Regions from separate parts of the Salinivibrio sp. AR647 genome, predicted to be linked through region 2. Evidence: predicted binding sites of a transcription regulator. Region 2 holds the regulator's gene; the other holds the start of a gene.
The links. The regulator MetJ, encoded in region 2, represses methionine synthesis genes. The targets are predictions, from matches to a motif close to TTAGACNTNTANANGTCTAA.
Positions count from the first base shown of each region.

Region 1: metK (methionine adenosyltransferase) is a predicted target of MetJ. The motif match lies at 6,991-7,010, and genes of this name have one in related genera.

Region 1 is NZ_MUFE01000012.1:58,561-70,094, forward strand. Features, by position in the region: gene mscS (small-conductance mechanosensitive channel MscS) at 1-21, opposite strand, end outside; gene fbaA (class II fructose-bisphosphate aldolase) at 190-1,266, opposite strand; gene BZG76_RS13490 (phosphoglycerate kinase) at 1,421-2,587, opposite strand; gene epd (erythrose-4-phosphate dehydrogenase) at 2,656-3,663, opposite strand; gene BZG76_RS13500 (ligand-gated channel protein) at 3,859-5,814, opposite strand; gene BZG76_RS13505 (LysR family transcriptional regulator) at 5,983-6,903, shown strand; gene metK (methionine adenosyltransferase) at 7,082-8,236, shown strand; gene BZG76_RS13515 (SprT family zinc-dependent metalloprotease) at 8,309-8,812, shown strand; gene rsmE (16S rRNA (uracil(1498)-N(3))-methyltransferase) at 8,932-9,663, shown strand; gene gshB (glutathione synthase) at 9,681-10,625, shown strand; gene BZG76_RS13530 (YqgE/AlgH family protein) at 10,714-11,280, shown strand; gene ruvX (Holliday junction resolvase RuvX) at 11,277-11,534, shown strand, end outside.
Region 2 is NZ_MUFE01000009.1:95,969-107,502, forward strand. Features, by position in the region: gene priA (primosomal protein N') at 1-1,706, opposite strand, end outside; gene rpmE (50S ribosomal protein L31) at 1,927-2,142, shown strand; gene BZG76_RS11995 (malic enzyme-like NAD(P)-binding protein) at 2,398-3,642, shown strand; gene metJ (met regulon transcriptional regulator MetJ) at 3,742-4,059, opposite strand; gene metB (cystathionine gamma-synthase) at 4,246-5,406, shown strand; gene BZG76_RS12010 (bifunctional aspartate kinase/homoserine dehydrogenase II) at 5,482-7,923, shown strand; gene metF (methylenetetrahydrofolate reductase) at 8,204-9,103, shown strand; gene BZG76_RS12020 (PadR family transcriptional regulator) at 9,224-9,772, opposite strand; gene BZG76_RS12025 (O-acetylhomoserine aminocarboxypropyltransferase/cysteine synthase family protein) at 9,831-11,108, opposite strand; gene ppc (phosphoenolpyruvate carboxylase) at 11,296-11,534, opposite strand, start outside.

The DNA of each region.
Region 1 (11,534 bases), on a different contig from region 2:
CACCGTGTTCTCTTCACTCATTCCTTTTTCCCTCTATGATTGGAATAAATCATAACCTAATAGTAACAGGCTTTTACCCTCCGCTGTCTATCTTCGCGTCTTCGTTCAGTGAACGCGGCATCACCATATATAAAAAAAGCCCGCCAAATATGGCGGGCTCATGTCTTCTTGTGCTATCAGTACTGTAACTTACAGTACGTCAACCGCGTTAAGATCTTTAAAGGCTTGCTCAAGACGTGCAACCATTGATTCTTGACCTTTACGCAACCATACGCGTGGATCGTAGAATTTTTTGTTTGGCTGATCATCACCTTTCGGGTTACCGATTTGGCTTTGCAGATAACCTTCGTTGTCTTGATAATACTGACGGATACCATCCCATGTTGCCCACTGGGTATCGGTATCGATGTTCATTTTGATCACGCCATAGCCAATAGACTCTTGAATCTGCGCTTCTGAAGAGCCCGAACCGCCATGGAAGACGAAGTTTAGGCCATTGGTCGGCAGACCAAATTTCTCTGAGCAGTAAGCTTGTGATTCACGTAGGATTTCTGGCTTAAGTACTACGTTACCTGGCTTATAAACACCGTGAACGTTACCGAATGAAGCGGCAATGGTGAAGCGAGGGCTTACAGCAGACAGTTTTTCGTATGCGTACGCCACTTCTTCTGGCTTGGTGTAAAGGTCAGCGGTATCAACATCGCTGTTATCCACGCCGTCTTCTTCACCACCAGTAATGCCCAGTTCGATTTCCAGCGTCATGCCCATTTTGTCCATGCGCGCCAGGTATTCGGCACAGATTTCCATGTTCTCTTCCAGTGACTCTTCAGAAAGATCAATCATGTGAGAAGAGAACAGTGGCTTGCCGTGTTCTTTAAAGAAAGCTTCACCGGCATCAAGCAGACCGTCGATCCACGGCAGCAGTTTTTTCGCTGCATGGTCAGTATGCATAATCACTGGCACACCATACACTTCAGCCATCGCGTGAACGTATTTCGCACCGGCAACAGCGCCTTTAATTTGCGCTTCTTGACCGTCTAGCTTCAGGCCTTTGCCTGGGAAGAAGCCTGCACCACCGTTAGAGAATTGAATAACCACTGGCGCTTTTACTTTCGCCGCAGCTTCCATTACAGCGTTGATAGAGTCAGTGTTTACCACGTTAACCGCTGGCAACGCGAACTTGTTCTCTTTAGCAACTTCAAATACTTTCTGAACATCATCGCCAGAGATAACGCCAGGTTTTACAAAATCAAAAACTTTAGACATGGCTCTTGTCCTATTAAATCGGGTTGTCTTTGCTGAACTGAGTAAAGATGCGTATCGGCACCCTTATCAATACGGTGCAATCGTTTACGACTCGGCCTATTGTAGTCAAACGAAAGCAAAAACGGGAGACATCACTCCCGTTTTATCGTCGGATTTATGCGTCTTTCGCACGCGCTTCCAGCATTTCTACCGCTGGAAGTGGTTTGCCTTCAACAAACTCAAGGAAGGCGCCGCCGCCGGTTGAGATGTAAGACACATCGGCTTTAATGCCAAATTTATCAATTGCAGCCAAGGTATCACCACCGCCTGCAACCGAGAAGCCTTCAGACTCAGCGATTGCTTTTGAAATCCCTGCAGTGCCTGCTTCGAAGTTCTTAAACTCGAAAACACCCACTGGGCCATTCCAAAGAATGGTTTTGGCATTTTTCAAGATGTCAGCCAGTGCTTGGGTAGATTCTGGCCCTAGGTCGAAGATCATGTCATCGTCTTGCACGTCTTCAACACGCTTGATTTCAGCCTCTGCATTTTCATCAAACGCTTTGGCACACGCAACGTCGGTCGCAACAGGAATATGGCACTCTTCCATCAAAGATTTCGCCGTATCCACCAAATCTGCTTCATAAAGCGATTTGCCCACATTGTGGCCGTCCGCTGCAATAAAGGTGTTGGCAATACCACCACCGACAACCAGTTGGTCTGCAACGGTAGACAGTGATTTCAAAACGGTCAGTTTGGTCGACACTTTTGACCCACCCACAATCGCCACCATTGGACGAGCAGGGTTATCCATTGCTTTACCAAGCGCGTCGAGTTCGTTCGCCAGTAATGGTCCCGCACATGCGATCGGTGCATGCGTGCCCACACCATGGGTTGATGCTTGCGCGCGGTGCGCAGTACCAAAGGCGTCCATCACAAAAATATCGCACAGTGCGGCGTACTTTTTAGACAGTGCTTCGTCGTTCTTCTTCTCGCCTTTATTAAAGCGAACGTTTTCTAGCACGACGAGCTCACCGGCGTTCAGTTCAAGACCGTCTAAGTAATCTTTAGCCAGGCTAACGTTGCAGTCTAGCGCGTCGTCAAGATAGTTCACGACAGGTTGCAGTGAGTATTGGTCTTCAGGTTGTCCTTCTTCAGGACGCCCCAAGTGAGAGGTCACCATCACTTTCGCGCCGGCTTCCAAGCAGTGTTTGATGGTAGGCAATGACGCCAAAATACGTGCGTCAGAGGTAACTTTACCGTCTTTTACCGGCACGTTCAGATCCGCACGGATAAAGACACGCTTTCCGGCAAGATCTAAGTCGGTCATCTTAATTACAGACATAGGGTCCTCTCTATAAGGTTGCAAATTGAAACTGACTTAATCAGGGCGACCCCCTTGCGTTAGCGCACTCATTGCGCCATCGCCAAGGTGGTATCCAACATTCGGTTGGCAAAGCCCCACTCGTTGTCGCACCAAACCAACGTTTTTATCAGCTGATGATTACTCACCCGCGTTTGCGACCCATCGACAATGGCACTGTGTGAGTCGTGGTTGAAGTCTATCGACACCAAGGGCGCTTCGGTATAATCCAGTATACCGTCTAATGTACATCGAGATGCGGTTTGCAGAGCTTGATTTACGTCATTAACTTTCACTTTAGTACGTACAGTGACACTTAAATCCATAGCTGTCACGTTTATCGTCGGCACACGCACAGAAATCGCTTCGAACTTGTCAGAAAATTTCGGAAAAATCCTACCGATCCCAACATGCAATTTGGTATCGACAGGAATGATAGACTGGCTAGCCGTGCGTGTACGACGAAGATCGGAATGGTAGGCATCGATCACCTGCTGATCATTCATTGAAGAGTGAATGGTGGTAATGGTGCCAGACTCAATACCAAAGTGCTCATCCAGCGCTTTGATCACCGGCACAATGCAGTTTGTGGTACAAGATCCATTGGAGACAATACGATCGTCTGTCGTCAATGCCTCGTGATTGACGCCATATATCACGGTTCGGTCGACATCTTGGCTCGCAGGGTGTGAAAACAAGACTTTTTTAGCGCCAGCGGCAATGTGTGCTTCGCCGTCTTCACGGGTACCAAATTTACCCGTACAGTCTAAGACAATATCAACATCAAGATCACGCCAAGGTAACAGTTGTAATTCCGGTAAGTGAAGAAGGCGAATGCTGTCGGTGGCGACAAACAAATGTTCTTGATTGTAAGAAACAGGCCAACCGAATCGACCGTGGCTCGAGTCATACTGGAGCAGATGCGCCATCGCTTCCGGCTCGGCGAGTTCATTAATCGCCACCACTTGAATGCGATCGTGCTTACCGCTCTCGTACAGGGCACGCAATACGCTGCGCCCTATGCGGCCAAATCCATTAATTGCGACTCTGAGTGCCATGTCCATCGGTGCTTGTTTGACGATGGTACACAGTGTATCTCAAGCACGTAAAAGACGCACGTATTGTGTGAGTCTTCTCACGCGAGTTGAGAACAAAGCGTAGTAAAAAAACGCCCGTCCGGTAAAAGTCCGAGACGGGCGTGGCAGTGTGATGGCGGCTTCAATCGATGCAGCAAGACCATCCTTTATTGTGACTTAGAAGCTGATATTCATGCCTAACCAATATCGGCGTTCATCACTGATATAGCCGTAATCCTCATAGTCACGTTCTTTGTCCAATAGATTATAAACCGCACCTTGAAGCTCAATGGCGTCGCTGAGCTGATAGTTCATCCCAGCGTCTACCAAGGTGTAGCTCGGCTCTATATTGCTTCGCGAGGATGGGCCTTTGACAGGATCCATTTCTTCGCCACGGTAGGTCGCGCTGACCCAAGGGCTCAACCGCTCGGTGGCTTGCCAGTTTACTTCGCCATACGCGAGCTGCTGAGGAATTTGATTCAGAGGTTGGCCTTTATACGCACCGGTCTTCTGCTCCGAATCGGTGTAGGTATAACTGGCGCTGATATCAATGGTGTCAGTCACGGGAGCAGATACATTGGCCTCTATGCCTTGGGTAACGGCTTCGTCAACATTGATTCGATAAGTTGGATCTGAGCCAAACCGATTGGGACCGTCGGTGCACACGGAAGCCGGGCAGGTCACACGGGTGATCTTATCTTTAAAGTCATTATGGAATGCTGTTAACGAGCCACTAACTCCGGTGTCGCCTTGATAGTTAATACTCACTTCTGAGTTCACAGACGTTTCAGGTTCCAGGTCGGCGTTACCATAGATATTACCGCCACGACTCACTTGCGCCCAATTCGGCGCAATTTCTCGCAGTTGTGGTGAACGGAATCCGGTCGCGATCCCACCTTTCACTATCCAGCTATCGGTGAGCTGATAAACACCATACAGGCGTGGACTGGCGTGATAATCATAGTTTTCATCATGATCAACACGTAGGCCTAGCGTCACGCTAAATGGGTCAATCACTCGCCATTCATCCTCCACAAACAAGGCGGCCTGAGTATTGTCAATTTCAGTTTGGCTCGATGCTTGATTAGAGGAAAAGTCTTCCAGTTCGGCATGGGTCACCGAGCCGCCAACCGTCAAAGTGTGTGTGTCAAAATCACGGATAAGACGGGTTTTAAACTCGGTGTTGTTAATCGTCATCTCACGACTTTTATTGCGGCTTTGCTCGTGCTGTAGGTGTGAGTCTGACCAGCCCCACGTCCAATGTCCTTCATGGCCGAGCGCTACCGATTGTCGCCGATATTCATTATTGCTGTTTTCACAACCGCCTCGACAACCCTCGGTCGGCACGGTTTTACCCATTTGGCCATTGCGCTCTTGCGAGCTCGCGCCTAGGTCCAGGGTCCATTGTTGAAAATCGCTGGCATCATAGGTCAACGAGGTTGATAGGCTGCGTAAAGATTTATCCTCGTAACCGAAAGTAATGTCGTCTTCTTGACGTTGAACCGTTTGGCCCGATACCTTCATACCCAGTTTATCGCTTAGGGCGCCAGAAAGGTAAAAGTTGGCACTTTGTTCATCGCCTGATGCGCGTTTTTCTTGTAATAACGTACTCAGCTGCACGTTACCGTGCCACTCTTGCTGGTTACGACGCGTAATAATGTTAATTACCCCACCAATGGCATCAGAGCCATACAATGTCGACATCGGCCCGCGAATCACCTCAATACGCTCAATCGCTTGCAAAGGCGGCAGCCAACCTTGTTCAATGCCGGGTCCGTCGCTGTTTGGGCGTGTTTCTCGACTGGTGGTACGCTTTCCATCCACCAGCATCAAGGTATATTTTGACCCCATACCGCGAATGCTTATATCCGTGGTATCGCCACCGCCTGTCACGACCACGCCAGGGATGCGTTTTAGGGCATCCGTGACATCTCGATAATAACGACCTTCTAGTTGGTCACGGCTAATCACACTGATACTTGCTGGCGCCTTTGCTGTGGCTTGCTCAAATCCTGAGGCCGTGATGACCATGGTTTCAGTATTTTGATCGACCGCTTCAGCCGCATGAATGGCACTTAAGGGGATACCGGCTAAAACCATCCCAAGTACGCAGGGACGAAGACAACTGGACATAATCAACTCCATTCTGTGATAATGATTATCGTTTGTTATATGATAATTATTCACATCTAAGTCAGGACAACTAGTGGCAAAACAGGAACACTTCGTTCCAGTGATAGAACGACGTCATAGTCACCAAACGACAAGTGTGGACTTTCAACGGAATCAAAAAGGACGATTATGCAGGACTTCTCCTCTATTCGTGCATTTGTTGCTTTATGCCAACATCAAAGCCTAACGGCGGCCGCGAAAGCACTGGGACAGCCCAAATCAACTCTCAGTCGTCGTTTAGCGCAGCTCGAGACAGATATGGGGCAGTCACTGACACAACGGCAAGGAAACCGGCTAGTGTTAACCAAAGCAGGCGAGATATTCTCCCGTTACTGCCAACAAATGCTCGATTTGGTCGAGGAAAGTGAAGAAGCGATCCAAGGGTTAAATAATCACCTTCAAGGGCCAATTGACGTGATTTGCCACCCAGGCATGATGCGTGGATGGGCAGGGCCATCGATAAATGCCTTTTTAGCGCAACACCCCAAGGTTTCCATTACATTAACGAGTGACGTCAGCCCAGCGCGTATCCAGTCTGCGGATCTGATTATTTGGGCGGGCGATATTATACTGCCGATGAACTGTCGAGCTCATAAGCTAGGCACTTGGCAATATGGTATTTATGCTGCACCACACTACGTGGCACAACACGGCCCTTTTATGCATCCAAGCGCTTTGGACGGCCATCCATGGCTGGATGTTTTTGCCCTTCGGCGGCAAGGGTTGACGCTCCATAATCACGATAACACCTACCATTTAAGCGCCATGCCTAGCCGTTTCAATTGCGACATGATAGCGATCCAGTTAGATGCGATTGCAAATGGACAAGGTGTCGGACTTCTGCCGACTTGGAGTGCAGCTGGCTATCAGAAACACCACCCTGATAAAATTATACGGTGTTTAGCGCAATGGCACTCAGCGCCGGTCCCATTACATCTTTATTGCAGTGCTGGCCGCCTTCCTCTGCGTGTCGAGTCACTCAAACATTGGCTGCAAGAAGCGGCTCCAACCGGCTGGCAACCCGCAAGATCGCCTCAAGCCGTTACTTAGGACAATACGATACGGCTCGCCTTTGCTATACCTAGAGAGGCCCCCTGATGCATTAACTGACTTGCGTTTATCGTATTTGCGAATAAAATAGACGTCTAGAAGTTAAAACATCTGAGATGATCGGCGAGACAACTCGCTACGTATCGTCGGTATTCTTGATAACCAATGAGAGTGTCACATGGCTAAGCACCTGTTTACCTCAGAGTCCGTCTCTGAAGGCCATCCTGATAAAATCGCCGATCAGATTTCTGATGCGGTCTTGGATGCCATTCTTGAGCAAGATCCCAAAGCGCGCGTTGCCTGCGAAACCTACGTGAAGACCGGAATGGTCATGGTAGGCGGGGAAGTGACGACCTCAGCCTGGGTTGATATTGAAGAGCTCACTCGCCAAACGGTACGCGATATTGGTTACGTCCATTCCGATATGGGTTTTGATGCCAATTCTTGTGCAGTATTGAACACCATTGGCAAGCAATCGCCTGATATAAACCAAGGCGTTGACCGCGCTGATCCCAAAGATCAAGGTGCGGGCGATCAAGGGATTATGTTTGGTTTTGCCACCAATGAAACCAATGTACTGATGCCAGCCCCTATTACTTACTCACACCGTTTGGTTGAGCGCCAAGCGCAAGTGCGTAAAGATGGCACCTTAGATTGGCTACGTCCTGATGCAAAAAGCCAGGTCACTTTCGCCTACGACAACGGCAAGATTGCGGGCATTGACGCCGTGGTGCTGTCAACACAGCATGGCGACAGCATTTCAACCGACGATCTCCGCGAAGCGGTCATGGAAGAAATTATCAAACCGGTTCTGCCTGCAGAATGGCTCACCAAAGAGACCAAATTCTTTATTAATCCAACGGGTCGCTTTGTGATTGGTGGCCCGATGGGAGACTGTGGTTTAACCGGCCGTAAAATTATCGTGGATACCTACGGTGGCGCAGCCCGTCACGGTGGCGGGGCATTCTCAGGCAAAGATCCATCAAAAGTGGATCGTTCTGCCGCCTACGCCGCACGTTATGTAGCGAAAAACATCGTCGCAGCTGGCCTTGCTGACCGCTGTGAGATTCAATTGTCGTACGCCATTGGTGTGGCCGAGCCAACGTCTATCATGGTCGAAACCTTTGGCACTGAAAAAGTGGCGCCAGAGGTGATTATTAAAGCTGTTCGTGAGCACTTCGATCTACGTCCGTATGGCCTACAAGAAATGCTCGACTTACTGCAACCTATTTATAAGCAAACTGCTGCGTATGGCCATTTTGGTCGTGAAATTTTCCCATGGGAGAAAACCGACAAAGCAGACCTATTGCGTGAATTTGCCAAGCTTGGTTAATCTGGCCTGATTCGCTTTTTACAAAGGGAAGCGTTCGCTTCCCTTTTTTGATCGCAGTGTGAGTCGACACCTATGCCTTCTCTTTCTAACACCTTGATACAATCGGTCACCGACCAGGTTCACGCCTGTATTGATCGTGCCAATCGACAACTAGATCGCCAACTGGTTTATCCAACAATTGGCTTTACGTTACGAGGGCGCGCCGCAGGCACCGCGCATCCGACAGAATGGCGATTAAGGTTTAATCCGGTATTGCTCCAGCAGCACGCCGACGCTTTTTTTCATGAGGTGATCCCGCATGAAGTCTGTCATTTAGTCACGTTCGCGCTGCATGGGCGTGTCAAACCTCATGGTCCGGAATGGCGCGACCTAATGACTAACTTGTTTCATGTTCCAGCAAACACGACCCACCAGCTTGATATCACAGCGGTGCAAGGGAAAACCTTCTCGTACCAATGCCGTTGTGGGCCAGTGGCCTTAACGATACGCCGTCATCATAAAGTTCTGCGCGGCCAGGCAACCTATCGGTGCAAACAGTGCCAACAGATACTGACGCCGGTTAGCGAAAAACATTAGCCATTTGCTTTTCCGTTCACCGTCCCCATATTATTGACACGTTCCCGATTAACACATCACCTATTGCCACCGGTAGCCATGTTACACTGGAGGCTGATTGATAATGGAAAGCGAACACCATGCGAATTCCTCGAATTTATCACCCGGCGCCTTTACCGTCTCAAGGCACGGTGACCTTAAGCGATGAAGCGGCGAATCATCTAGGCCGCGTATTAAGAATGCAAGCAGAGCAACCAATTCTGCTTTTTGATGGTTCTGGGGCACAATTTCCAGCGACCTTGACGCAAATCAGTAAGAAACACGTCACCGCAACCATCTCAGCCCGCGAAGAGGTCGGTGTTGAATCGCCACTAGATTTTGAACTGGGACAGGTTATTTCTCGTGGTGAGAAAATGGAATTTACCGTACAAAAATCGGTTGAGTTAGGGGTAAATACCATTACGCCACTTTTATCGGCGCGATGTGGGGTCAAGATCAATGCTGATCGACTGGAGAAAAAACGCCAACAATGGCAAAAAATAGCCATTGGCGCGTGCGAACAAAGTGGGCGCAATATCGTCCCCACCGTGAATCCCGTGATCAACCTAGACACTTGGTGCCAACAGGCATTTGATGGATTGAAACTCAACCTTCATCCTCGCGCACCGTATTCCCTCAATACACTTCCTCAAGCCCCTTCTAAGCTACGTTTGTTGATTGGGCCAGAAGGCGGATTGTCAGAAGAAGAAATAGCGATGACACGTGATCGTGGTTTTGAAGAAATTTTATTGGGCCCTCGGGTCTTACGCACAGAAACGGCGGCGCTGACAGCCATTACCGCGCTACAAGTCCGTTTTGGCGACCTGGGTTAACGGCAAACAGGAGAGACATGATGAAAATAGGTGTAGTGATGGATCCCATTGAGGCCATCAGTGTAAAAAAAGACTCCACGTTTGCCATGATGTTGGCGGCACAACAACGCGGCTGGGAAATACATACTATTTCGATGAATGATATGTCGATGCTGCAGGGTGAACCGAGTGCTCGCACCCAAACAGTGAGTGTCATGGATGATCCTAACAATTGGTATCAAGTACACCAAACACAAACCCTACCGCTGCGCGCGTTTGATGCGATCTTGATGCGAAAAGATCCCCCCTTTGATACCGAGTATATCTATGCGACCTACATGCTAGAGCGCGCAGAAGAAGCCGGTGTTTTAATTGTGAACAAACCGCAAAGCCTCCGTGACTGTAACGAGAAACTCTATACCGCTTGGTTCCCTGAACACACACCCACCACCTTAGTGACACGACGTGCCGACGAGATTCGTGCATTCCAAGCCCAGCACGGTGATGTTATTTTGAAGCCGCTCGATGGCATGGGGGGCGCCTCTATTTTCCGGGTCAAACAAGGTGATCCGAATATTGGTGTGATCATTGAGACCCTTACTGAGCATGGCCAACGTTTTTGCATGGCACAAACCTTCGTCCCTGACATCAGCAATGGTGATAAGCGCATCTTAATTGTTGACGGCGAACCGGTGCCCTACTGTTTGGCCCGCATTCCAGCAGAAGGTGAAACGCGCGGTAATCTCGCCGCCGGTGGCCGTGGTGAAGCACGTCCTTTATCGGAGACGGATTGGGCAATTGCACGTGCAGTCGCACCGACATTGAAAGAAAAAGGGCTGATCTTCGTTGGACTCGATGTGATCGGCGATAAGCTCACAGAAATCAATGTCACCAGTCCGACCTGTATTCGTGAAATTGACGCCGCGTATGATATTTCCGTAGGCGACATCTTGATGGAAGCGATCGCCCAACGCTGCAAATAAAAAATGAGGCGCATTGCGCCTCTATGATTGCCTAAATACACATATTTTGCGCATACTCAACGTAAGCGTACGAACAGGAGACGGCGATATGGATCTGAAAAATCATTTTTTAATCGCAATGCCGAGCATGGCCGATAGCCGTTTTCAACAGGGTGTTATCTACGTGTGTGAGCATAATCATGACGGCGCCATGGGGTTAATGATCAATCACCCTATTAACTTGTCCGTGGGTAAAATGCTGGACCAAATTGAGGTAGAGCGCGACGTGCCGCTTTCCAAAACAACCGAAAGTCTGACTCAATCCGTTTTATTTGGCGGGCCGGTGTCTGAAGATCGAGGATTTGTGCTGCATCCGGCCAATTGTTCGTATGGCACCAGTGTGCCCGTATCGGATCAATTAGCCGTGACCACCTCAAAAGATATCTTATCGATTCTCGGGACCGAGCAACAGCCAGAGCAATTTTTGGTGGCCTTGGGTTATGCAGGCTGGGAGGCCGGACAGCTTGAACAAGAGTTAGCCGAAAATAGTTGGCTCACACTGGAGGCCGATCCCAGCGTAATTTTTGATACCCCTGTCCACCAACGTTGGCAAAAAGCGCTCGACCAACTCGGCATTGACGCCGCCAACCTTTCTTCACAAGTAGGACACGCATGAACGCACAAACCGTGATGGGTTTTGATTACGGGGTAAAAAGCATTGGCGTTGCCATCGGTCAGTCGTTAACCGGCACCGCTCGCCCTTTATGCGCTTTGAAAGCGCGCGATGGTATTCCTAACTGGGATGACATTGATGCCCTATTAAAAGAATGGCAACCTGATTATTTAGTGGTTGGGTTGCCATTAGATTTACAAGGTGAACCTCTCGATACCATTACACCCAGAGCGAAAAAATTTGCCAATCGCTTACAT
Region 2 (11,534 bases):
GCGCGAAAGTCATTACTAAACAAGGCACCGTCGACATCAACTAACGCCACTAGGGTGACATTGGGAAAATGATGGCCCTTAGCGAGCATTTGTGTGCCCAGTAGGATCTGATATTCGCCCTTTTCTATGCCATTAAGGTAGGTTTCCAAGCTGCCCTTACGGCGGGTATTGTCGCGATCAATACGCACGGTTTTATATTCAGGAAAGAGCTCGCCCAACTGGCTTTCAAGCTGCTCGGTGCCCACGCCGACACTGATTAACTGGGTGGAGCCACAATCGTGACACTGGTGCGGAACGGGTTTTTGGTGGCCACAATGATGACAACGCAATTCTTGCTGTTGCTGGTGAAGGGTATAGTAAGCATCACAACGTTGACAATTCGCGAGCCAGCCACACTCGTGGCACATCATGGCGGGCGCATAGCCACGGCGATTTAAAAACAACATGACCTGATTGCCTTGTTGTAGGTGCTGGCGCATTTCGGCGATCAACGGCGCGGATAATCCAGCGTCGAGGTAATGGCCCTTAATATCGAGTATTCCCTGACGTGCGGTCACCGCATTACCTGGACGCTGAGTCAGCTTGAGGTACTGATATTTACCGGTTTTTGCGTTATGCAAGCTTTCCAAAGAGGGGGTGGCAGAACCGAGTATCACCGGCACTTTTTCTTCATGACCACGCATAACCGCTAAGTCTCGGGCATGATAACGAAAGCTATCTTGCTGTTTATACGAGGGGTCATGCTCTTCGTCAATAATGATAATGCCTAAATTAGCCATCGGCGTGAACAGGGCAGACCGTGTACCAATGACGATTGCTGCTTGATTCTCGCGCGCGGCTAACCAGGCTTTTAGTCGATCGTTATCATTTAAGCCTGAATGCATCACGGTTACCGGGACATGAAAGCGGCGCTCAAACCGGCGAATGGTTTGTGGGGTGAGGCCGATTTCTGGTACCAAAATTAAGGCTTGTTCACCGCGAGCAAGCACAGGTTCGAGCACGTTTAGGTAGACCTCTGTCTTCCCTGAACCGGTGATCCCCTCGAGTAAAGCACAAGCAAAACCGTCATTGGCATTGATGGTGGCAACCGCCATCGCCTGTTCATGGTTGAGTGCCGGTTTGTCTTCGGTGACGGCAAAATGCGGTTGCCAGGCTTGAGCGTTTAGCGGTGGTGTGTAGGGGGCTATCCAACCTTTTTTGGCCAGGGTTTTTAGCACCGGTGCGCCGATGTCTTGTTCGATCAAGTCGGCATGGGTGGCAGGGCCGTGTGTGAGCAACTGCAACACCCGAGCTTGTTTAGGGGCACGGCTCAGGCCCGAGAGGAGTTGGTTTTGTCCTGACTCGGTAATTTGCCACCATTTTTGCTGTTGTAATGCCGCAGGGCGTCCTTTTCGAAGCAGGGTTGGCATCACAGCGCCCATCGCATCCCCTAGCGGATGATGATAAAAGCGGCTTGCCCAGTGGAGTAAATGATAGACGCCGGGCGTCCAAACCGGTTGGGTATCCAATACGGCATCGAGCACCTTGAGTTGGCTCGCGTCCACACTGGCGGTTGCGGATAAGCCGGTGACAATGCCAACCTTGTGCTGGCGGCCAAAGGGCACTTTTACCCGCCCACCGATGATGGGATGTTGATTCTCACCGATTCGGTAATCAAAAGTTTTCGCTAACGGGACCGGTAGGGCCACCTGAGCAAACTGTTCCATCACAACATCTTATTGACCAGAAGGGGGCTCAGTGTAACGGTTCGCCTTCGGTTGGCAAAGCCTTGTTGTACGGTGACGCGGCGTGGTGATTGCACAAAAAAGTTGCGAAACCGAGGGGGCTTGATTAGAATTGCGCGCCTTAGAAAATATTTGTTAACGACGTGTGGTGCCCGGCTTAGGATCGGGAGAGCGACACGGCCTTTAAAATGAGGTTATCCCTATGAAAGCTGGTATCCATCCAGAGTACAAAGCCGTCACAGCAAAATGCTCTTGCGGTAACGAATTTGCGTTCAGCACAACCCTAGGTAAAAACATCAACCTAGACGTGTGTGACAAATGTCACCCATTCTACACCGGTAAGCAGCGTATCCTTGATGCTGGTGGCCGTGTTGATCGCTTTAAGAAACGTTTCGGTGCCCTTAGCAGCAAAAAATAAGCAGCTATTGACCGAATATAGAGAAGGGACGCATCAGCGTCCCTTTTTTTGATCGTATCGTCCTAGTATTCGGACAACAGGTCCGAGCATCATCGCGAATACGGCGTTAGTACTGGTGGACGTTTCCCCGCTGCGTTACCATCTTTACCCTTATACAAACCTTTCCTGTGTGGTTTGTAGAGTGTCTGGCTAATATCGGTCATCCTTCCCTGCCGGTATTGGTTACCCCTTCACGATAATAACTAGGAAAACGACATGTCGGACGATAAACGCCAGCAAGCGCTGGATTATCATGCATACCCTACACCCGGAAAAATCTCTGTCGAACTCAGTAAGCCTGCTGATTCAGCGGCGGATCTTGCTCTCGCCTACAGCCCAGGCGTTGCTGAACCTGTGCGTGAAATAGCCCAAGATGCGGATGCCGTATATCGCTATACCGGTAAAGGCAATATGGTTGCGGTGATCTCAAACGGCACCGCGATTTTGGGGTTAGGGAATTTAGGGCCGATGGCGTCAAAGCCTGTCATGGAAGGCAAAGCGTTATTGTTCAAGCGTTTTGCCGGCTTGGACTCGATCGACATTGAAGTTAAACACCGCACCATCGATGAGTTTGTTGATACCGTAGCCAATATTGCTGACACCTTTGGCGGTATCAACCTTGAAGATATCAAAGCCCCAGATTGTTTTGAGATCGAAAAGCAGCTGATTGAACGCTGTGAAGTGCCTGTCTTCCATGATGATCAACATGGTACCGCGATTGTCACTGCTGCGGGGATGCTTAACGCGCTCGAGTTGCAAGGCAAAGATATTGGTGAAGCCACCATCGTGTGTCTCGGTGCGGGTGCCGCTGCGGTGGCCTGTATGGAGCTATTGATTAAATGTGGCGCCCAGCGCGAAAAGATTTACATGCTGGATCGCAAAGGGGTGATTCACACCCGTCGTGATGACATTAACAAGTATAAGCAGCTGTTTGCCAATAACACGGATAAGCGTACCCTCGAAGATGTGATTGAAGGTGCGGATCTCTTTGTTGGCGTATCAGGCCCGGATTTGCTCTCGCCTGAGGCATTAAAACTGATGGCGGATAAGCCTGTCGTGTTTGCCTGCTCAAACCCAGATCCTGAAATTAACCCAGAGGTTGCGCACCAAGTCCGGGATGATCTGATCATTGGAACGGGGCGTTCGGATTACCCGAATCAGGTGAATAACGTCTTGTGTTTCCCGTTTATTTTCCGGGGAGCATTAGATGTGCGTGCCAGTGAGATTAATGATGCGATGAAGTTGGCCGCCGTTGAAGCGATTCGTGGTTTGGCGAAAGAGCCTGTACCACAATCGGTCTTAGATGCCGCGGGCTTGTCTTCACTCAGTTTTGGCCCGGATTACATCATTCCCAAGCCGATGGATGCCCGTTTACTGCCCAAGGTAGCACGTGCCGTGGCGCTTGCGGCCGTCGAAACCGGCGTAGCCCGTATTGAGATGCCAGACAACTATATGTTGTAAAGAAAACATGTTGTAAAGAAAATATGTTGTAAGTAGAACATGTTATAAGTCGAAAACAGTGTCTTACCATAAAAAAACCGCCGATGGCGGTTTTTTTGTTTAGTATTCACTGTCGTCAAACTCAATACCCAACTCTTCCATGATCCGACGTGCCTCGGCAGGAATGCTATCGGGTTTATCCTTACGGATGTCGTCATCGGTTGGCAGAGGCTGCCCGGTATAGGCATGTAAAAATGCCTCACACAATAGCTCACTGTTGGTCGCATGACGCAGGTTATGAACCTGACGGCGAGTGCGCTCATCAGTAAGAATTTTTAATACTTTAAGTGGGATAGAGACGGTGATCTTCTTTACCTGCTCTTTCTTTTTACCATGTTCGGCATACGGATTAATGTAATCGCCGTTCCACTGCGCCATGTCTCACCTATCTTGATTATGGAATACCCAGAATGATGCTGCGGAGATTTTAGCTATATTAACCGCCACATGCAAAGGTGTTTAGACGTCTAGAAGTGTTGACGTCCCAAAAGCGCCGAGGTAAAGTAGTATGATGACGACTGGATCACGTAAACCGTGCCAGCGCAACAAGAGCAAGGATGAACCATGACAGGTAAAAAAACCGACACCATTGCCGTTCGAACAGGAATTGGCACTGACACGCAACATCATGCGGTTGTGCCGCCTTTGTATTTATCAACCAACTATCGTTTTCCTGCTTTTGGCGACGTTCCCACTTATGATTATGCCCGTGGGGGCAATCCAACTCGAGCTCAGTTAGAGCAAGCGTTAACGGAACTGGAAGGCGGAGCCGGTGCCGTGGTGACCAACTGTGGGATGGCAGCCATTAACTTGGTGTTGTCTTTACTGGATGCAGGGGATCATATTGTTGCACCGCACGACTGTTATGGTGGTACCTATCGCTTGTTAGAGTCACGCGCCAAGCAAGGGATTTGGCAGGTCAGTTTTGTCGATCAATCTGATCACCAGGCGTTAACCGCTGCGCTGGCAAAACAGCCGAAACTGGTGTTAGTTGAAACACCCTCTAATCCGCTATTGCGTGTGGTCGATATTGCTAAAATCTGCCAACAGGCCCACCAAGTGGGGGCATGGGTGGTGGTCGATAACACCTTTTTATCGCCAGCACTCCAACAGCCTTTTTCACTGGGTGCGGACATCATCGTGCATTCCACTACTAAATTTATTAATGGTCACTCTGATATTGTCGGTGGCGCTGTAGTGGCGAAGACGCCTGAATTGGCTGCAACATTAGCGTGGTGGGGCAACTGCTTGGGCGCGACAGGCAACGCCTTTGACAGTTATATGACATTGCGAGGGTTGCGTACCTTGGGCGCTCGGGTTAAACAACATCAGCAAAATACGCAAGCGGTATTAACCTATTTGCAAACAGTCCCTGCGGTGCGGCAACTCTACTATCCCGGTTTGGCGACACATCCAGGCCATGAGATTGCCGCCCGTCAGCAGTTTGGATTTGGTAGTATGCTCAGCCTCGAGCTGGACACGGACTCCGCTGGGATCGCACGTTTTATTGAAGGCTTATCTTTATTTGCGCTTGCCGAGTCGCTGGGCGGGGTAGAAAGTCTGGTCACGCATCCAGGGTCAATGACCCATCGTGCGATGAGTGATGACGCGCAAGCCGAGGCTGGCATTACCCGGACGTTGTTGCGTTTTTCTATTGGACTAGAAGACGCAGAAGACTTAGTGGCCGATTTGGCGCATGCCTTCGCCCATTTAGCTAACCAGTAAAACCGATTGCTATAGGTGTTGCTGTCATAGCACGCCGCTTTATTGATATTTATTGAGACCAAGAGAGACCTCGCCATGCACGCGCAACCGATGGACACCGCCCCCGAATCACAACGCCAATTGCATAAATTTGGTGGCAGCAGTTTAGCGAGCCCAGATTGTTATCGCCGTGTGGTCGATGTGCTGACGGCGCATGCAAAGGCGCACGACTTAATTGTGGTCTCTGCGGCGGGGAAAACGACCAATCAGCTCATTGCTTGGCTCGCTCAACTGGGCAAAGATGGCCGGTTGGCGCATGAGACCTTGCAAGGCGTCCGTGCCTTTCAGCAAGACTTGATTGAAAATCTGATCAACGGTGATCACAAACAACAGTTGGTTGATGCCTTATCTGCTGACATCGCGACGATCGCGTCGCTCGGGGAGACAGCGCTGAGCGACAGCGTACAAGCCGATGTGCAAGGGTTCGGAGAGGTTTGGTCGGCGCGTTTATTAGCTGCGCTGCTTAATCAGCAGTGTCGTCAGGCGGTGATGTTGGACTCGCGCCACTGTTTACGCGCGGAACGTGCGGCTCAACCTGAGGTCGATCGCGGCGCATCATGGCCACTGTTACGGCAGCAACTTTCTCAGCACACGCAATCTCACGTCGTTATTACGGGGTTTATGGCGCAAAATCAAGCTGGGGAAACCGTACTTTTGGGGCGTAACGGGTCAGATTATTCGGCCACGGTGCTCGGTGCGTTAGCGGGGGTCCGCCGCGTGACTATATGGAGTGATGTTGCCGGTGTATACAGCGCGGATCCACGCCATGTCGATAATGCTTGCTTGTTACCCTTAATCCGATTGGATGAAGCAGGCGAATTGGCACGCTTGGCGGCGCCCGTGCTTCATAGCCGTACTTTACAGCCTGTGGCGCAAAGTGCGACCGATCTGACCTTACGTTGTACCCAGGCCCCCGACAGTGGCTCGACCCATATAGAGCGTGTACTGGCTACCGGACGCGGGGCAAAAATCATTACATCTTTGGATGATGTGTGCCTATTGCAGTTTGATGTCGCCCGCGGGCAAGATTTTCAGGCAATTAAACAAGAGTTGAGCCGTATCCTCTCTCAGCTGAAAGTGCAACCACTGGCGACGGATTATCAAGATGATCAGTATCGTATCTTACTGGCCTTTACGGCGGAGGTCGTGGCCTCGGTCATGGCCCAGATCCAGGATGCCGGGCTATCCGCGGAGTTGAAGCTGCGCGAAGGGTTTAATATGGTTGCTGCCGTCGGAGCCGGCGTGGTCAATAATCCCGTGCACTGTCATGGTTTTTATCAGCAGCTGAAGTCACAGCCTGTAGAGTTTATCAGTGAATCTGCATCTGGACTGAGCATGGTGGCGATTTTGCGTCAGGTGCATACGCCTGCCCTTGTGGCCAGCTTACATGATGCGCTGTTCCAAGCCCAACGTCGCATTGGCTTGGTGTTGGTAGGGAAAGGAAATATTGGCGCGCGTTGGCTCAGCTTGTTTGCCGAGCAAAAATCGCACCTCGAAAAGCGTCATGGCAAGGAGGTGTCGCTGATTTCGGTGGTAGATAGTCGTAATCAATGGTTAGATTTTGCTGGCATCGATCCAATGCAGATCAGGGATGACTTTGATGACAATGGCACGCCATACTTTGATGATGAATGGTTAACACGCTTATTGAATCATCCTTATGATGATGTGGTGATTTTGGATGTCACGGCCAATACCTCACTGGCAGCTCTCTATCCGCGTCTCGCCGAGCATGGTTTTCATTTAATCTCCGCCAACAAAGAAGCCGGCGCGGCACCGGCCGAACAATACCATGCGATTCAACATGCGTTTGCGAAAACGGGGCGCCATTGGTTATATAACGCCACGGTAGGCGCTGGGCTGCCGATTAACTATGCGGTTCAAGACTTACGTGAAAGCGGTGATCATATCCTCGCACTCTCAGGGATCTTTTCCGGTACGTTATCCTGGCTTTTTTTGCAATTCACCGGCGAGGTCCCGTTCAGTGCTTTACTTGAACAGGCATGGCAGCAAGGGCTAACTGAACCTGATCCGCGTGACGATCTGTCGGGTGCCGACGTGGTGCGTAAATTAGTGATTCTCGCAAGGGAGGCGGGCCTGTCATTGGAGCCCGAGCAGGTCAAGGTTGAGTCACTGATACCGCCAGCGCTGCAATCTTTGTCGTTAGATGCGTTTCTCGATAACGCCCATCAAATGGATGCGTGTTTACAGGATCGATTGGAAATAGCGCAGCAAGATCGCGCCGTGTTGCGCTATGTGGCGCGTCTAGAAGCCAATGGTAATGCGCAGGTGAGCTTAGAAACCTTACCGAGTGAGCATCCGCTGGCGCATCTACTGCCCTGTGATAATGTGTTTGCGATTGAAAGCCAATGGTATCGTGAAAATCCATTAGTGATCCGCGGACCGGGGGCGGGGCGGGATGTCACCGCTGGGGCGATACAATCTGATCTGAATCGCTTAATTGGGCGTCTTCACTAATGTCCTTTTAGTAAACGTGATCTTCGCAAACGTGAAAGCTGTCTTACTCCACATAAGACAGCTTTTTTTATCTGAAGATCACGTTATATGACGCGCTTTTGGCTGCTGCTCTCGGTGGCTTCCTGCATGTTGACTATCTTCATAATACTATGAGTTCTTTTCATGGCTGAGATCGTTGACATTTCACCCAGATAACGACAACCTTTAGACATATGGACGTCTAAACGTATAAACCAAAAACGCACATCATCGCGAATAAAACCGGTTGCAGGGAGAGGGTATGAGCTATACGCACGCAGGCCACATTGATGCACTTAATCAGAATATTGCCGACTTAGACGGTGATATTAACGTCTCATTTGAGTTTTTTCCGCCCAGCACGCCCAGTATGGAAGAAACCCTCTGGAATTCCGTGCACCGCCTCAAAGGGCTTAAACCTAAGTTTATGTCAGTGACTTATGGCGCCAATTCTGGTGAGCGTGATCGCACCCATGACATCGTGAAAAGTATTCATGATCAAACGGGGGTCGCGGCGGCGCCCCATCTAACCTGTATCGATGCCACTGAAGATGAGCTGCGCCATATTGCCCGTGACTACTGGCAAAATGGTATTCGTGACATTGTGGCTTTGCGCGGAGACTTACCGTCGCCGGAGAAAAAGCCGACTATGTATGCGGCTGACTTGGTGCGGTTGCTCAAAGAAGAACATGACTTTGATATTTCTGTCGCCGCTTATCCTGAAGTGCACCCGGAAGCGAAAAGTGCGCAAGCGGATCTCATTAATCTGAAACGGAAAGTCGATGCCGGTGCCAGTCGTGCCATTACCCAGTTTTTCTTTGATGTGGAAAGCTACCTACGTTTTCGTGACCGCTGTGTGGCGGCGGGGATTGATGTCGAGATTGTGCCGGGGATTTTGCCCGTCTCCAACTTTAAGCAAGCTTCTCGGTTTGCGCAAATGACGCATGTGCGTGTCCCACAGTGGATGCACAAACAGTATCAAGGTCTTGAGGATGACCCTGTGACCCGGCAGATGGTCGGTGCCTCGATTGCTATCGATATGGTGCGCGTACTCAGCCGTGAAGGGGTAAAAGATTTTCATTTTTATACCCTCAACCGGGCCGAATTGACCTATGCACTTTGCCATACTTTGGGGGTTCGCCCATTGGCTGTCGCACCTTAGCTAAACCGTTAAACCGCTAAACCGCTAAACCGCCAAACCGCCAAACCGGTTTACCTTTAGCCAAAAAAAGCGCCCCGTTTCGTGGGGCGCCTAGGTTGCGAGTTGTGTTTATTGTTCTGATTAGGCGCTGGCGGCCAGTATAGTAAGCTCATCGCGCACTTCTTGCGCCCAGGCCATCCAAGCGCGACGTTGATGAATGCTGCGTCGTAATGCTAATCGCATGAGGCGTTGTTGTTGCGTTAATGATGTGGATTGACCGTAATCACGCTGCTCAAGCAGAGCATAATGATTAAGTAGTTGTTGTGATTCCGCAATCAAGTTATTGATATGCTCGAGCATCGGCGCGGGATCCAAGACCTCACAGCTGAGTAGGCGTGCGACGTACTCGTCGCGAGGCGGGGCCAGCTTAGGCGCTTGGATAAACCACGCCTCTAACACCTCGGTGCCGACAGGGGTGATGGCATAGACTTTTCTATCTGGTTTGCCGACTTGCGGCTCAAGTCGATAGGTCACAGCACCTCGCTCGGCGAGCTTAGTCAGTTCACGATATACCTGTTGATGGCTGGCTTTCCACACATTACTGATAGTGGTAGAAAACGCCTTGGTAATATCATAACCCGTGGCTTCGCAGTTGCTGAGTACCGTCAGTATGACATGGGGAAGTGACATCTTTTATATCCACATTTATTGGTATAACAATCGGTTCGCATGAGTCGCCTATCTCGGGCTATTTTACTGCACTCAATGCTTGTTCAAGGTCGGCAATGATGTCATCAATATGCTCAATGCCGACACAAAGACGGATCATTTCTGGGGTCACCCCGGCCTTCGCTTGCTCTTGCGCATTCAGTTGACGATGGGTGGTAGAGGCGGGATGGCAAGCAAGTGACTTAGCATCACCAATATTGACCAGGCGTTTAAATACATTCAGCGCATCATAAAACTGTACCCCCTCATCAAAGCCACCTTTTAAGCCGAAAGACAGCAGTGATGCGGGCAGTCCACCGCGGATAAGCGACTGGGCACGTTGGTAATGAGGATGAGTTTGTTGACCGGCATAGTTCACCCATGCCACCGCTGGATGACTGGCAAGGTAATCCGCCACCGCTTTGGCATTCTCGCAGTGACGCTCCATACGCAGGCTCAAGGTTTCGAGACCTTGCATCAACATAAAGGCGTTCATCGGCGATAAGGCGGCGCCGCTGTTACGTAAAGGCACGGTACGCGCGCGGGCAATAAATGCCGCCGGGCCAAAGGTATCGCTATAGACCACGCCGTGATACGCCGGCTCGGGCTGTGAAAATTGCGGGAAGCGGGCTTGATGTGCCACCCAATCAAAAGTGCCGCCATCAACGATCATACCGCCTAGGGTGGTGCCATGGCCGCCAATGTATTTGGTTAGCGAGTGCACCACGATATCGGCGCCATGTTCAATCGGTTTGCATAGCACGGGCGTGGCCACGGTATTGTCGACCACCAAAGGGACACCGTGCGCGTGGGCAACCTTGGCAAGACCGGGGATATCGGCAATATTGCCGGCCGGATTACCAACTGATTCGCAATACACCGCTTTGGTATTGGCATCAATCAGCGCTTCAATCGCACTGGCGTCGTCACTTTGGGCAAAACGTACTTCAATGCCTTGTTCGGGGAGCATATGAGCAAACAAGGTATAGGTGCCGCCGTAAAGCTGTGGTGTGGCGACGATGTTATCACCGGCCTTGGCCAGGGTTTGGATTGCATAGGTAATTGCCGCGGCGCCAGCACTGACGCATAGGCCTGCGATACCGCCCTCTAATGCCGCCACACGTTGTTCTAATACATCGTTGGTGGGGTTCATGATCCGCGAATAGATATTGCCCGGCACATCGAGGTTAAACAGATCAGCACCATGTTGGGCGTTATCAAACTCATAGGCGACGGTTTGATAGATGGGGGTAGCGACTGATTTGGTGGTCGGATCGGTCTGATAACCGTGATGAATCGAGAGGGTTTCGTCTTTCATGGCAATTCCTTTGCGTTTTCCTTTGCGTTGTTAAATCGCGTCACCGCGACCTTCCATAGTAATAATACTATCAATGTAACAGCAAGCCTTAGACGTGGCTATGGATAAAAAATCTCGCGTGTGCGTCGGTTTCTATTCGCTCGCTTGATACAAAAAAAGCCGCACCCGAGGGTACGGCTTGGGCCGATTAGCCGGTGTTACGCAGGCCTGCGGCAATGCCCGCGATGGAGATCATCAAGGCATCGTCAAGCGACTGATCGTCCTCTTCACATTGCCGTGTACGGTATAACAGCTCAGCTTGCAGCATATTCAGTGGCTCGACGTAAATATTACGTAAGCGAATCGCCTCAGCGCCCCATGGGTTTTGCTCCATCAGGTTATCGCTGTTTTCCACCGCCAAAATCACTTGAATGTCTTGGCGTAATT